3 regions of the Arthrobacter sp. P4_F11 genome follow, and region 2 is predicted to be linked to each of the others. Evidence: predicted binding sites of a transcription regulator. Region 2 holds the regulator's gene; each other region holds the start of a gene.

Region 1 (5,284 bases), on a different contig from region 2:
CAGCTCATAGGTGGGCTCGTCATCGAGCGGGACCGCGTTGAGGTCGATGTGCCCGTCCCCTGAGATGTAATCCGGGCCCGTCCCGTCCGGGCCGGCCGGATGCGCGCCGGCGGCCACCACCTCGGCCTTGGAGGGATGCAGACGGATCACTTCCCGGACGGCGAAGGCCATCGCGCTCTGCATCCGGACGCCAAGGACGTCGAGTTTCAGCATGCCCATGGGGTCCATGTCGTGCTTGTCGAACTGGCTCATGGGCAGGCCCAGGCCACTGGGCTGCACGGGGGTGCGGTCCAGCAGGGTGGCGTCGCCGAGGATGACCCCGCACGGGTGCATGGAGATGTGGCGGGGCAGCCGGTCCAGCCGCTCCGTGAGGTCCACCAGCAGGTCCAGCTGCTGGTTCTCGGAGAAGCCGCGCTGCTCCACCCGGTCCGCGAATTCCTTCAGCTCGGGTTTCTCCACAAGGGCTTCGCGGAAGTGCCGGGCCGAGAACCGCCACAGCTGCTTGGCGATTTCCCCGACCTCGCCGTCGTCCATGCCCAGGGCCAGGCCGGCGTCGCGCACGGCACCGCGAGCGCGGTAACCGTTCTGCATGCTCATCAGCGTGACGCGCTCGGCGCCGAAGCGCTCAAAGATCTTCCGGTAGACGTTGTGCCGTTCGGCGCTTTCGACGTCGATGTCGATGTCCGGCAGCGTGGCACGGTCGCGGGAGAGGAAGCGTTCAAAGATGAGGTCGTGCTGGAGCGGGTTCACCTGGCTGATGTCGATCAGGTAGTTGACCAGGCTGGAGGCGCCCGAACCGCGCGCGGCGGCCCGGACGCCCAGGGCCAGGATCATCCGGGAGACCTCTGCGACGGTCAGGAAGTACGAGGCGAAGCCCAGCGAGTCGATGATCCGGAGCTCGTGCTCCAGCCTGGTCCGCAGCTGCTGTTCCCGCTGCCCGGAAATGCCCGGGAAGCGGCGGCCGATGCCGGCCTCACACCGCAGGGTCAGTTCGGCGAGCGCGTCGCCGTCGATCCCGATCACGGATGCCTCCGGGACCACGGGCTGTTTCCAGCCCATGTCGGCTTCCGGATCCATGCGGCAGCGGTCCGCGAGCGCCTCTGTCTGGGCCAGGAGCCGTTTGAGGTCCGCTGTGCCGTAGCCGGCGGCGTGGATGATCTCCTTGCCCAGCTGCAGCATCCGGGCCGCCGATTTGAGCCAGCCCTGCCCGTTGGGCTGCAGCAGCGGGGCGGCGGAGAGCTCGGGGAGGGATTTCAGCGTCCGGGCCGAGTCCAGCACATCGGCGGTGGCCGCGCCGTCCTCAGCCACGTACCGCACGGCGTTGCTCAGCACGGCGGGCACCCCGTGTTCTGCGGCGAGTTTGAGCATGCGCACCGCGTGGGCGGTGCTCAGCGGTTCCCCGGGCGGGCTGAGCTGGGACACAACCTCTGCCGCCAGCGTTCCGGGGGGCATGGCGTCCAGCCAGCGTTTGAACAGGGTGCGGGGCCGCAGGTAGCGCCGGCCGCCCATGGCCCGGCCGACGTCGGAGTCCGGGCCGATCAGCACTGTCAGGACCGGCTTCAGGGTGTCCGGGTGCAGGGTGCGGGAGGCCAGTTCCGCACGGGTGACGGCCACCGGCACTATTCCCTGCGCCTTGCCCGTGGTGCGGGCGTGGGCGTCGGAGATCAGCCGGCACAGCGCCCGGTAGCCGGCACCGTTGTTGTGTCCGTGCGCCAGCACGAGGACGCGGCCACCAAGCTGGGTGCGGTGGTCGCCGTCGTCGTCAAAGACCGCAAGGTCCACCCCGACGATTGCATCCAGCCCGGCTGCCATGCACGCCTTCAGGTGCTTGACGGTTCCGTACAAGCCGTCGCGGTCCGTGCAGGCCAGCGCGGTGGCACCGTCAGCGGCGGCCGCGGCGGCAAGTTCATCCGGCCAGGAGACGCCATAGTGGGCGCTGAACGCGGTGGAGACGTGCAGATGGGTGAAGCTCATGCTGATTCGGGCTTCCGGAGGGGCTGCAGGGCGTCGTGGATCTTCAGGAGCCGCCACCGGCCGCTGCCGACATGCCGGGTCAGGTCAAGGGTGAGCGAGGAATCCGCGGCGTGATCCCCGGCCGCACGCACCTGGACCCGCCAGATCTCATGATCCACCAGGCCCGGCCCGCTTCCCAGTGGCGCCCGGCGTTCCTCGGCCCACCACTGGCGGCGTTCGTACCAGCGGACGGGGTCAGCGCAGACCGTGTAGCGCCGGCCGGCCCAGTCGAGGCGCAGGGGCTGGCCGGAGGGCGTGCAGACGACATCCACGGACTCGCTGAAAATACCCACGTTGCCTCCCGACCCAGTCCGGGCTGGAGCCGGCCCAGTCCCCGCTTCGACTTCCTACGTCCATTCCGCTTCCGGCGCCTTCTGTGTCAACGCCCTCTACTTCAATGCCCTCTGTTTCAACGCCTTCTACTTCAACGCTCTGTATTTATTCGAACATATCTTCGAATAAATACAGTCTACGTCGCGGAGCCGACAAAACCCAGATCGGGGGTGGACGGACGATTGCACAGGTAGCAGGATTGAGCCATGAGCTCCCATATCGCACTCCTGAAGCACGTAAAGATCGCCGCCAAGAATTCAACCTTGGTGGCGACCTTCGATATAGACGGAAATATCCCGGGGCAAGGCGCCTACGTGGTGGGCCTGCTGGCGGCCGGGCCGGACTACTCCCATCAGCGCAGACTGGGCATTGAGTTCATGAACGGTGAGGCCGTGTCCTTCTACTACTTCAACCATGACGGCACGGAAGAGAACTTCGACCTCAAAGGCGTGGAACACTCAGGAAACACCATCACGGGAAACTTCCCCATCGCGACTGTGCTTGGCCTGCCCAAGGGCCATCTCATGACGGCCTTCAGCGATTGTGACGGCCGGGACTACCAGGCCAACGTGCCTGTCGAAGAAGCCCTCTAGGCACCTTCTAGGAGCTGGACTTGTACACTTCCAGCTCGAGCGTGATGAAGGCATCGATCATCGCCCGGTAGGTCTTCTCGACAAGCTCGACGTCGATGTCCTTCTTTTCCGCCGTGGCGCGGACGTGTTCGATGACCCGCTCCACACGCCCGGGCGCGCGGACCTCGGCGCTGTCCGCCTTGAGGGTCCCGGCGATCCGGATCAGCCGTTCCCGGCGCCCGATCAAGGACACGATCTGCTCGTCCACCTCGTCAACAGCCACCCGCACGGCGGCGAGCTGTTCGCGGTCGGCCTGGGCGGCCTTGTCGTCTGCGTGATTTGTGGGCATGTGCATGACAGTATCGAAAGATGCAGCCACGAGTCGACTTCATATCGCTAGGTGTCCGCAGTGTTGACGCCTCACGCCGCTTCTACGTCGATGGCCTCGGATGGCCGGTCCACCGGGAAGTCCCCGGGGAGGTGCTCTTCATCCAGGTCAACCACGGCCTCATCCTCTCGCTCTGGGACGCGGGTCAAATGCAGTCCGAGGCGGCCACCGATCCCCCTGCCGGCATTGCGTGCATCACGCTCAGCCACAACCTGGCCGGCACGGCGGACGTCGACCGGGTGATGGCCGAAGCCGGGACCGCGGGAGCCCGCATCGTTGCGGTACCGAAGACCCAGCCCTGGGGCGGCTACACCGGCTACTTCGCCGATCCCGACGGCTACCGCTGGGAGGTCGCGTTCAACCCCGACTGGTCGGTCGACGGCGGCGGCAAAGTCACGCTCTGACCTCAGGTGACCACTACCGCCCCGTGCCTTGGCAGCCGGCGGGCAGCCGCCAGACAGGGCAGCGCACCCGCTAGAACAGGCTCCCCACCGGCTGGATGAGTTCCGGTGAGTCATTCCTGACGTTCCCGACGGCGGTGCCGACGGCGTCGATCGTCCAGCCTTCCGCGACGTCGTGCGCCCCGGCCCGGACCAGATCCACGAGCCCGGCCGCATCATCGGCCTGGGGGTCCAGCCACGTCTGCATGGTCTCGCGGTTCATGGGCAGCGGAACCCTGTCATGCAACGCGGTCAGCTCGGCCAGCATTCCCCCGGCGTAGCCCTCCGGCGGCGAGTCGGTGGTCATGATCGAGGTCGAGAGCATCCAGCGCTCCGGGTCGCCCTCTTCCTTGGACGGGTCCCGCCACCATTCATAGAGTCCCGCGAAGACAAGGGGGCGTCCGTCCTTGGGATGGACGTAGTAGGGCTGCTTGGTGCGGCCCTCACCCTTCCACTCGTAGTAGCCGTCAGCCGGGACGGCGCAGCGACGGGCGCGGGTCGCTTTCCGGAAGGCGGGCTTCTCCAGCACGGTCTCGCTGCGGGCATTGATCATCTTGGACCCGATGCCCGGGTCCTTGGCCCAGGACGGCACTAAACCCCAGCGCGCAATGTGCAGTTGGCGGACCGGTTCTCCCTCCACCAGCCGTTCGAGCAGGATCGGCACATCCGCCGTCGGGGCCACGTTCCACGACGGCGGAATCGCGATCTCATCTTCCAGCCCGGCATCGAATTCGGCCAGCAGGTCTCCGACGGCCCGGGCCATCACGTAGCGTCCACACATGGCACCAGCATGCCACCGCACCCATCCCATGTCATCCGCCCGGCCGCCGTCGCGCATTCTTCGGGAAGACCATCCTGGGCCCGCCGAGGTCGCCGGAAACCTGCGAACTCGCCGGAACTTTCCGGCGACTTCGCATCTTTACCGCGAATTCGCGTCCGACGGCATAGGTGGCAGCGCTCTCTGCGGGAATAGCGGGCTGCGGGGTACGGTTGTTGGCAGTAACGTACGACTTCAGTGGGCGCCCGGCCCGACATGCCGGACCCAACCACTTACTTGAGGAGAACTTCGTGGACTTCACCCCCGAATCCGGCACCATCACCATGTTTTCGACCACGTGGTGCGGCTACTGCAACCGGCTGAAGAAGCAGCTGGACGCGCAGGGCATCGGGTACACCGAGATCAACATCGAGGAAGTCGAAGGCACGGCCGATCTCGTCGAGCAGCTCAACGGAGGCAACCGCACCGTCCCCACCGTGCTGTTCCCGGACGGCACCGCCGCCACCAACCCCTCCGCAGCTGAGGTCAAGAGCCGGCTCGCCGCCTAGGCCCTTCCTGCATCCAAGGACACCACCAAACCACGACGGCGCGGCCTCCCAAGGGCCGCGCCGTCGCCCGTTGTGCCAGTAACCAGTAACCAGTAAGTTGTGCCAGCAATCCGCGTTCCAGAGCAAAGGAGCTTGTTTCATGGTCCATAAAGTCAAAGCCGCAGTAGTCCGGTCCAAGAATGCCGACGTCACCCTGGAGACGATCCTGGTGC
Region 2 (5,284 bases):
GCACCCGGGGGTGGTTACTTGGACGGGACGAACAGTTGCTGGCCCGGCATCACACGCGCGGCGTCCAGATTGTTCAGCTCCACGATGTCGGCCACGACGTCGCGGGGATCGCGCTCCGGAGCCACCGACCCGGCAATGGCCCAGAGGGACTCCCCCGGTTGGACTGTGACGGATACGGTCGGCGTCACCGAGAGCTGGTCTGCGGAATCTGCCGCTTTCGCGGGAGCGTTGAGGAATCCGCTGAACGACAGGATGAACGCCGCCAGCAGGATCAGCGGGACACCGAAGAAGACGAAGCGTCCGCGCCGGGTGAGCCGCAGCGGCGGCTGCTTGGTCCGGCCGCCGGAAACCGCGGCGGCTCCTTGCGGCGCCTGCGACGTCGCGGCGCCGCGGCGCCTGGCGTTGAGCGGGTACACGTTGCCGTGAAGGGAACCACCCTGGCCCATGCCGCCTTGGTCGCGACTGCCGTGTCCGAGGCTGCCGTGTCCGATGTTGCGGCGAGCCGCTGCGCCACCTGGACCAACACCGCGGTGGCGGGTCGTGACGTCCTGAATGTTAGTGCCGTCAAACGCGCTTGAAACTGACATGAACTGAGCCCTCCTGGACCATAAGTTGCCGCCCGGCGTACTCACGTACTCGCCGCCAACCGGCCGAACCTTCGAACATAGAACCGAACATCGCTTGCGAACCCAGATCGTCGGAATCGAACACATATTCGAATCTTGCTAGTTCTGTTTTAGCACTTACTAACGAACGATGTCGAGACTCGCTAGAACAAATGTTTGAAAAAGGTCTGCGGCTGGCCTATTTTTGAGGGACAGGACAACCACTTTCGAACTCCCACTTTCGAACTACCCGTGGGAATTCATTCGTAGTTGATCAGCAGGGTCTGACATTTCAGGCCGGAAGTTCCCGGTGACAGCAGCCACGGCAGCCGGGCGGAACGGAAAGGCGTTGGCGAACATGGCAGCACAAGCCACCGGCGGCAGGGCCACCCCACGGAGCCCGCAGCCCGCCCGGGCCCCCAAGAGCCTCACCGTCCGGCAAAAGAAAATCCTGGAGACCATCCAGCGGTCCGTCACGGACAAGGGCTATCCGCCGTCCATGCGCGAAATCGGCGACACCGTCGGTCTCGCCAGCCTCTCGAGCGTGACCCACCAGCTCTCCCAGCTCGAAAAGCTCGGCTACCTGCGGCGTGATCCGAAGCGCCCGCGGGCCATGGAAGTGCTCATGCCGCTGACCCTGGACGAGGGGACCACACCGATTTCCGGTGTCGAGAAGTCAAGCGGCCTGCGGGCCGTCGGCGGCCTGTCAGTGACTGAGCTGGCCAGCGCCACCGACACGGCAATGGTGCCGTTCGTCGGACGCATCGCCGCCGGCGGGCCGATCCTCGCGGACCAGGTGGTGGAGGACGTCATGCCGCTGCCCCGCCAGCTCGTGGGCCATGGCGAACTCTTCATGCTCAAAGTGGCCGGCGACTCGATGATCGACGCCGCCATCTGCGACGGCGATTGGGTGGTTGTCCGCCGCCAGGGCGATGCCGTGAACGGCGACATCGTTGCCGCCCTGCTGGACGACGAAGCCACGGTCAAGACCTTCCGCCAGCGGGACGGCCACACGTGGCTGTTGCCGCAAAACACCCAGTACGAGCCCATCCTGGGCGACCACGCCGTCATCATGGGCAAGGTCGTCTCGGTACTGCGCTCACTCTAAACTGCGCTCCCCTTAGCCGTCCCGGGCCATGCCGCCAGTTCGGAGCGGCCACCCCGCGGCGGATTTCCGGCGCAGGGTGGCGGCCCCGGTTTGGGACTTAGGCTTTTGCGGAGTCTTTCGCCAGGCGCTTCAGGGCTGCCATGGCTATCGATGAATCGGTGGTGGGCCAGAACGGCGGCAGCGCGGCGCGCAGGAAGCCGCCGTAACGCTCCGTAGAGAGCCGCGAATCCAGCACTGCCACCACGCCCTTATCCGAGGTCGAGCGGATCAGCCGTCCGGCGCCCTGCGCGAGGCGGATGGCGGCGTGCGTGGCCGAGACGGCCATGAAGCCATTGCCGCCGGCCTGGGCCACGGCCCGCGAACGTGCCGTCATCAGCGGGTCGTCCGGCCGCGGGAAGGGAATCCGGTCGATGACCACCAGCCGGCAGGACACGCCAGGGACGTCGACGCCCTGCCAGAGGGACATGGTGCCGAACAAACACGTGTCAGGTTCGTCGGCAAACTGCCGCACGAGCGCCGTCATGGTCGACTCCCCCTGGCACAGGATGCTGAGGCCCAGCCGGGGCCGCATGGACTCGGCTGCTTCCTCTGCGGCGCGCCGCGAGGAGAACAGGCACAGGGCGCCTCCGCCGGAGGCGCGGATCAGCTTCTCGAGTTCGTCCAGGGCCTCGGGGGACGTTCCGCGGCCGGGTTTGGGCAGGTGCCGGGCGACGTAGAGAATGCCCTGCTTCGGGTAGTCGAACGGGGAGCCGACGTCGACGCCGGTCCAGCTCGGTGCGCCGTTGCCAACCAGGCCCAGGCCGCCGGCGGCGGGTTCGAAGGCGGCGCCGATGGCCAGTGTGGCCGAGGTCAGGATGACGGTGTGGTCTGCGAACAGGCCCTCGCGCAACCGCCCTGCGACGCTCAGCGGGGCAACATTGATCAACGCCGGCGCGCTCTCGTCCGGCTGCGAGTAGCCCTGCGCCGGATCGAAGCTGCTGTTGCGGCAGAACCACACGACTTCGCGGTTTTCGCGCGCGGCCAGGAGGCGTTCACAGAGCTCCAGGATGACCATGAGGCGCGAGCGGGCCAGCTGCCGTCCGCCGTCCGCCGACACGGAGCTGTCCCCCTTGGAATCGGACAGGGCGGCGCGGCATGCGTCGCGCAGCTGGTCGATGCAGTCCAGCTGCCCGCTGTTCAGGCCGTTGGGCATCAGCCCGCTGGGGACGCCGTCGATGGCGAGCTCCAGGTGGGCAGCGGCATTGTTCAGTGCATCCACGGTGATGCCCGTGTGCTTCCGGGCCCCGGACGCGGCGGCGTGCACCATCGCCACGGAGAGCTGGCCCGAGACCGCGCCCGTGACGCGGTCCTGAAGTTCGTGTGCTTCATCCACCACGACGACGTCGTACTCGGGCAGCACCGCCAGGCCTTCGAAGGCACTGACGGCGAGCATGGCGTGGTTGGTGACCACGACGTCGGCATCGGCGGCGTTCTGCCGTGCCAGTTCGCTGAAGCATTCGGCCGCGAGCGGGCATTTCTGCGCGCCGAGGCACTCCATGGAGGTGACCGAGACCTGGCGCCAGGCCCGGTCCGTGACGCTTGGCATGAGCTCGTCGCGGTCCCCCGTGGTGGTCTCCTCGGCCCATTCGCGCAGGCGGACGACTTCCTTGCCCAGCTGGGAGGACGGCCCGCCAAGTGCGGCGGCGAAATGCGGCACGCTGGTGTCCTCGCCCAGGGAAAACAGCTGTCCCTCGGAAGGTTCTTCGGACGGGAAGCCGCCCTCGAGTTTGTGCCGGCAGACGTAGTTGGAACGGCCCTTGACCAGGGCGACCTTGACGGGCCGCTCCAGGGCGGGCGTGATGGTCTTGAGCAGCCTGGGCAGGTCCCGGCCCACAATCTGCGTCTGCAGCGCCAGGGTGGCGGTGGAGACCAGGGTGGGTTTGTTGCTGGTCAGCGAATGCGCGATCAGCGGAATCAGGTAGGCCAGCGACTTGCCGGTGCCGGTGCCGGCCTGGACCAGCAGGTGATCGCCGCTGTCTATCGCGCGCGCCACCTGCCGGGCCATTTCGTGCTGGCCATCGCGGCTCTGCCCGCCCATGCCGGACACGGCACGGTCGAGCAGCTTAACAACAAACTCCTCGCCGGCCGCGCCGGCACCTGAACCGGCGCCGGCGCCGGTGTCAGTTTCGGCCGGCCCAGCATCAGCTGGTTCGGCGTCGGCTGGTTCGGCGTCGGCTGGATCGGCGTCGGTCCTGGTCACCGCAGCCTCAGTCATTGCTAATGAAGGGATCCAGTTCGGCGGCGAGTCCTTCACGCACCATCACCACGGCACGGGTCCCGGTTTCCTCGTGGTCGAGGCTGAGGATCTCGGCGTCGCTCTCGTGGAGCTTGCTGATCAGATCCCCGCGGTTGTACGGGATGAGCAGTTCAAGCTTCACGCTGGGCCGCGGAATGCCGTCGCTGATGGCCTTGAGCAGTTCCGGAATGCCTTCGCCGGTGCGGGCCGAGACCACCACGTGGCGTGGCTCGCGCTGCTTGAGCCGTTCGACCACGAACGGGTCAGCGGCGTCGGCCTTGTTCAGGACAATGATTTCCGGAACCTTGCGCGCGTCGACTTCGCTGAAGACCGTCCGGACAGCGGCGATCTGGCCCTCCGGATCCGGGTGCGAGACGTCCACGACATGCAGGATCAGGTCAGAGTCGGCGACCTCTTCCAGCGTGGAGCGGAATGCCTCCACGAGCTGGGTGGGCAGGGACCGGACAAAGCCCACGGTGTCGGCCAGGGTGTATCCCAGCCCGTCAGCGGTTTCGGCCTTGCGGACGGTGGGGTCCAGGGTGGCGAACAGGGCGTTTTCCACCAGCACCCCCGCGTCGGTCAGCCGGTTCAGCAGCGAGGACTTCCCGGCGTTGGTGTAGCCGGCGATCGCGACAGAGGGCACGGCATTACGACGGCGGTTGGCGCGCTTCGTTTCCCGGGCAGGCTTCATGGCGGCGATTTCGCGCCGCAGCTTGGCCATCCGGGTGCGGATCCGACGGCGGTCCAGTTCGATCTTGGTTTCACCGGGACCACGCGAGCCCATGCCGGCACCGGCGCCGCCCACCTGGCCACCGGCCTGGCGGGACATCGATTCGCCCCAGCCGCGCAGGCGCGGGAGCAGGTATTCGAGCTGGGCGAGCTCCACCTGGGCCTTGCCTTCACGGCTCTTGGCGTGCTGGGCGAAGATGTCCAGGATCAGCGCTGTACGGTCAATGACCTTGACCTTGACGATGTCCTCGAGCCCGCGCCGCTGGGAGGGGGCCAGTTCGGCGTCGACGACGACGGTGTCGGCGCCGGTGGACATCACGATGGCTTTCAGCTCCTGTGCCTTGCCGGAGCCGAGGAAAGTCCCGGGATCGGGCTTGGCGCGCCGCTGGACGAGCCCGTCGAGGACCTCGGAGCCGGCCGTCTCAGCGAGGGCGGCAAGTTCGCGCAGGGAGTTCTCGGCGTCCGCGAGGGTGCCCTCGGTCCAGAGGCCGGCCAGGACGACGCGCTCAAGGCGCAACTGCCGGTATTCGACCTCGGTGACGTCTTCGAGCTCGGTGGACAGGCCGG
Region 3 (5,284 bases), on a different contig from region 2:
CCAGCCGGGTGAAGCTGCTCGCGGAACAGACCCCGGCGCGCTTCGTGGCGTTCGACCTGCTGGCCCTCGGCGACGAGGATCTTACGGGCAAACCCTTCTCCGAGCGCCGCCGGCAGCTGGAGCGCGCACTCGCAGCCAGCGCGGCGCCGGTCCACCTCACAGCCGCGACCTCCGACCGGGACACGGCGCAGCGCTGGTTCCGGCAGTTCGAGGGCGCCGGACTGGACGGGATTGTGGCCAAGACGCTGGAGGGCAGCTACCAGCCGGACAAGCGCGCGATGGTGAAGGTCAAGCACGAACGGACGGCGGACTGCGTGCTCGCCGGATACCGCGTGCACACCTCCGGTCCGGACCGGATCGGCTCGCTGCTCTTGGGGCTCTACGACGACGCCGGGGTGCTGGCGAACGTCGGCGTGGTGGGAGCCTTCCCGATGGCCCGGCGCGCGGAGCTGTTTGCCGAGCTGCAGGAGCTGGTCACCGGTTTTGACGACCACCCCTGGGCCTGGGCCCGGCAGGAGGAGGGGGCGCGAACTCCGCGGAAGGCCGAGGGAAGCCGGTGGAGCGGCGGCAAGGACCTGTCCTTCACCCCGCTGCGGCCCGAGCGCGTGGTGGAAGTGAAGTATGACCATATGGAGGGCGAAAGGTTCCGGCACACAGCCCAGTTCCTGCGCTGGCGTCCGGACCGTGATCCGCGCTCCTGCACCTATGACCAGCTGGAGGAACCGGTGAAGTTCGATCTCGCCGCGGTACTGGGCGCCGCCCGCTAACCGGATAGCCCGCTCACCTGCTCAACGCTTTAACGACGGCGCCCCGCCCCCAAAGGGACGGGCCGCCGTCGTGCGTGCGGAAAAGCTGTGCGGAAGTGCGGATGAAATCCGCTGCCGGTGCGGGGCTACTGCTGGCCGAGCTGTTTGGTGGGGACCCGGAACGTTTCCTTGGCCGTCAGCGCCGCGACCGTGGCGATGAGGCAGATGATTGCGGTGAAGATGGAGATCTGGACCCAGCCGCCGGGCTGGATGCCGCCCATGGCCGCCACGATCGCCGGGGCGAAGCCGGCCATCAGGAAGCCCAGCTGGGTGCCGATTGCGAGGCCGGAGAAGCGGACGTTGGTGCTGAACATCTCGGCGTAGAAGGAGGGCCAGACCGCGTTGGCCGCAGCGTAGCCGAAGGAGAAGAACGCGATTGCCGTAAGGAACATCAGCGCGACGTTGCCGGATTCGAGGCTCAGCAGGAAGACCGGCGTCAGGGATGCGCTGGACAGTGCGCCGTAGATGAAGACGGGCTTCCGGCCGATCTTGTCGGCGAGCATGCCGAAGAGCGGCTGGGTGCCCAGTGCCATGAAGTTGGCGCCGACGACGAGCCAGAGGGTGGTGGTGCCGTCCACGCCGGCGACGTTCTTGGCGTAGCTGATGGCCAGGGTGCCGAAGACGGTGGACACGGCGGCGATGAAGGCGCAGGCGATGACACGCAGGACATCGCGCCAGTGGCTCTTGAGGAGGTCAGCGACGGGGAGCTTGGAGATCTGCTTGGTCTTCTGGGCCTCCTCGAACGCCGGCGGTTCGTGCAGGGTGCGGCGGATGAAGAACGCGACCAGCACAACCACGGCGCTGAGCCAGAACGGGATGCGCCAGCCGATCGTGTACTTGATGTCGTCAGGCAGGGCCAGGACCGGGATGAAGACGAGGGCGGCAAGGATCTGGCCGCCCTGGGTGCCGGTCAGGGTCCAGGAGGTGAAGAAGGAGCGGCGGTTGTCCGGGGCGTGCTCGAGCGTCATGGACGAGGCGCCGGCCTGCTCGCCGGCAGCGGAAAAGCCCTGGCAGAGACGCGCCAGCACCAGCAGGACAGGGGCCCACCAGCCGACCGTCTTGAAGTCCGGCAGGCAGCCGATGGCAAAGGTGGAAGCGCCCATCAGCAACAGCGTGAACATGAGGACTTTCCGGCGCCCTATCCTGTCACCGAAGTGGCCGAGGACAACGGCGCCCACCGGGCGGGCAATGTAGGCAAAGCCGAAGGTGGCGAACGACATGATCGCCGCGTTGGTGTCCGCGTCGGGGAAGAAGACATGCGGGAAGATCAGCGCGGCTGCGGAACCGAAGATGAAGAAGTCGTAATACTCGACGGCGCTGCCCAGGAAGCTGGCAAGGGCCGCCTTCTTCGGCGTCCCTCCTGTGGTTATACCCGGCGTCGTGGACGGGACAGTGTGGCTCATGGTGTTCCTTTGGTGTGACGACGTTGTCGCGGATGGATCAGGAAGGTCTCGGCTGCCGCTTGCTTAAGTGTGGTGCAGCCGGAGGTCCGTGGAAAGACCCGGACTAGTAGCCACATGGTGGAAGCTACTTGTGCGATGTAGCAATCATGACTGTGAGCGCAGTCACTTGTCAACAAAAATAATCACCATCTAGAAATAGCTCTCACTATGTGGGAACATCGATGCATGAGTGTGAATCAAACCACAGAAGTTCCCGCCGCTTCCGGGTATCCGGCGGAAGTCCCTTCGAAGCCTGCAAAGGCCGCCAGGGAGGACTCGCGGACGGACATGGTGGGCAAGGCCTTGGGTCTGCTGGTCCTCCTGGGCGACGAGCCGCGGGGTGCCAGCGCGGCGGAGATCTCCCGCCGCGCGGATCTGCCATTCAGCACCACGTACCGCCTGCTCGGCTCCCTGACGCGGGACGGCTTCGTTGACTACGAGCCGGACGGCCGCCGCTACCACCTGGGGCTGAGGGTCTTCCAGCTTGGCCAGCGCGTCTCCAACCACCACGGCTTCGCGGGTACGGCGCTGCCCATCCTGCGGCGCGTGACCGAGGAAACGGGTGAGGCAACCATCCTCTCCGTGCGGGACGGCATCCACCACCTGACGGTGAACAAGGTGGACGGCCCGCAGACGTTCCGGGTCACGAGCGACCCCGGGCATCTCGGGGCACTTCATACCACCTCAGTGGGCAAGGCACTGGTGGCGTTCGCCGACGACGCCACCCGCGCCCAGCTTGTCGAGGAACTGCCCCTGGAGCCGCTGACGGCGCTCTCCATCACGGACCGCGAGGCTTTCCGGGCCGAAATCGAGCAGGTCCGGCGCCAGGGCTTCGCCACCATGGACGAGGAAAACGAACTCGGCATGCGCGCCGTCGCCGTCCCGGTTTTCAACGCCCAGGGGCACGCCTTCGCCTCGCTGGCCACGGCGGTCCCGGTCTTCCGCCTGAGCATGGAGGCCCTCGTGGCCCTCGTGCCGCTGCTGCAGGCGGCGGCCGCAGAGCTGTCGGCCCGGCTGCCCCAGCGGTGACGGCCGACCAGCCTACGGCCTAAACAAAGCCGCCGGCGTCATAATATGTTCGTCATTCGAACAAAAGTGCAACATGTGAACAAAGTCTGTAATGTAATCCCCATCACCCGGCCCGCCGCGGACGCCGCAAGCGTCGCAGCCCGCCGAGTGTCGTTGTCAAAGGAGCAAACTGGATGAGCAATCGAGCAGAGTCCTTCCTCGTGGGCCTCGTGGGAGACGGCGTCATGCCCTCCCTCACGCCCTACATGCATGAACGCGAGGGCGACGTGCAGGGCCTCCGGTACCTCTACCGCCCCATCGACCTCACCGAACTCGGCCTGCCCGGCCGGGCCGTGGGGGAGTTGCTCTCCGGCGCCCGGAGCCTCGGGTTCAACGGATTGAACATCACGCACCCCTGCAAGCAGCTCGTGCTCGAGTACCTGGATGAGGTCTCCCCCGACGCCCGGCGCCTGGGCGCCGTCAATACCGTGCTGATCCGCGACGGCCGCTTCATTGGCCACAACACCGACTTCTCCGGCTTCGCCGCGGCGCTGGGCTCCGGGCTTCCCGGCGCCACCCTGGATCGCGTGGTGCAGCTCGGAGCCGGCGGCGCCGGCTCCGCCGTCGCCTACGCCCTGCTCACCGCGGGGGTCCGCGAGCTGGACCTCGTGGACACCGACGCGGCCCGGTCCACCGCCCGGGCGGCCGAGCTCGCCGGGTTCTTCCCGGACCGGACCGTCACCGCCCGGACGACGGCGGAGCTCCCGCAGCTCATGCCGCAGGCCGACGGCCTGGTGCACTGCACCCCGGTGGGCATGGCCGCCCATCCGGGGGTTCCGCTGGACATGTCCCTCGTGGAGTCCCGGCACTGGGTGGCCGACATCGTGTACCGGCCGATCGAAACCGAGCTCGTCCGCGAGGCGCGCGCCAAGGGCTGCGAGGTGCTCGACGGCGGCCGGATGGCCGTGGGCCAGGCGGCGGACGCCTTCCGGATCTTCACCGGGCGCCAGGCCGACGCCGACCGCATGCGCTCCCACTTCCTGGAACTTGTGGCCGCGGAAGAGGTGCCCGCCTGATGCGCACCGGGATCGCCACCGTCTGCCTCGCCGGCACCTTGCGGGAAAAAATGCAGGCCTGCGCGGTGGCCGGCTTCGACGGGATCGAGATCTTCGAACAGGACCTCGTGACGTCCCCGCTGAGCCCGGAGGACGTCCGGAAGCTGGCCGCCGACCTCGGCCTGAACCTGGATCTCTACCAGCCGTTCCGGGATTTCGACAGCGTTCCCGAGGACCTGCTCGCCGCCAACCTGCGCCGCGCGGACGCAAAGTTCCGGCTCATGTCCCGCCTGGGCATGGACACCATGCTGCTCTGTTCCAACGTCGGCACCGCCACGATCGACGATGACGATCTCCGGGCGGCACAGCTTTCCCGGCTCGCGGACCTCGCGGGTGACCACGGCGTCAAGGTCGCCTATGAGGCCCTGGCCTGGGGCAAATACGTGAACGACTACGAGCACGCCCACCGGCTGGTTGGGATGGTGGACCACCCCAACCTGGGCACCTGCCTGGACTCTTTCCACATCCTCTCCCGGGACTGGGATACCGCGCCGATCGAGGCCTTCGACCCGGAGAAAATCTTCTTCGTCCAGGTCGCTGATGCCCCCAAGCTGTCCATGGACGTGCTGTCCTGGAGCCGGCACTACCGGGTGTTTCCAGGGGAGGGCCAGTTCGAACTCGCCAAGTTCATGGGCCACGTGGTCCGCGCGGGCTACACGGGACCGGTGTCGCTGGAAGTGTTCAACGACGTCTTCCGCCAGGCCGACGTCGAACGCACCGCCGTCGACGCCATGCGGTCGCTGATCTGGCTCGAAGAGCAGAGCGCCGCCTGGCTCGAGGCAAACCCGGCGAATGCAGCAGGCGGGATGACCAGCGGGGCGGCCGGCCCGGTGTCCGGTGCCCGGCGCCGCTACCCCATGGAGCTGGCCACTCTTCCCCGAGTGGCCGAGCCCGCCGGCTTCAACTTCGCCGA

What was found. The regulator LexA, encoded in region 2, represses DNA repair genes until DNA is damaged. The targets are predictions, from matches to a motif close to TCGAACANNTGTTCGA.
Region 1: a site for LexA is predicted at 2,456-2,471, ahead of AC1DRO_RS00395 (DUF6504 family protein). Genes of this name have one in related genera too.
Region 3: a site for LexA is predicted at 3,334-3,349, ahead of AC1DRO_RS16510 (shikimate dehydrogenase). Genes of this name have one in related genera too.

Annotation. Positions count from the first base shown of each region.
Region 1 is NZ_JBFUJK010000001.1:76,315-81,598, reverse strand. It holds gene AC1DRO_RS00400 (DNA polymerase III subunit alpha) at 1-1,974, opposite strand, end outside; gene AC1DRO_RS00395 (DUF6504 family protein) at 1,971-2,306, opposite strand; gene AC1DRO_RS00390 (hypothetical protein) at 2,553-2,939, shown strand; gene AC1DRO_RS00385 (chorismate mutase) at 2,947-3,273, opposite strand; gene AC1DRO_RS00380 (VOC family protein) at 3,288-3,710, shown strand; gene AC1DRO_RS00375 (SOS response-associated peptidase) at 3,781-4,527, opposite strand; gene AC1DRO_RS00370 (mycoredoxin) at 4,815-5,072, shown strand; gene AC1DRO_RS00365 (S-(hydroxymethyl)mycothiol dehydrogenase) at 5,212-5,284, shown strand, end outside.
Region 2 is NZ_JBFUJK010000006.1:53,351-58,634, forward strand. It holds gene AC1DRO_RS08440 (LysM peptidoglycan-binding domain-containing protein) at 15-446, opposite strand; gene lexA (transcriptional repressor LexA) at 964-1,713, shown strand; gene AC1DRO_RS08450 (ATP-dependent DNA helicase) at 1,811-3,967, opposite strand; gene hflX (GTPase HflX) at 3,960-5,284, opposite strand, start outside.
Region 3 is NZ_JBFUJK010000015.1:84,806-90,089, reverse strand. It holds gene AC1DRO_RS16525 (ATP-dependent DNA ligase) at 1-767, shown strand, start outside; gene AC1DRO_RS16520 (MFS transporter) at 893-2,209, opposite strand; gene AC1DRO_RS16515 (IclR family transcriptional regulator) at 2,435-3,277, shown strand; gene AC1DRO_RS16510 (shikimate dehydrogenase) at 3,451-4,332, shown strand; gene AC1DRO_RS16505 (bifunctional sugar phosphate isomerase/epimerase/4-hydroxyphenylpyruvate dioxygenase family protein) at 4,332-5,284, shown strand, end outside.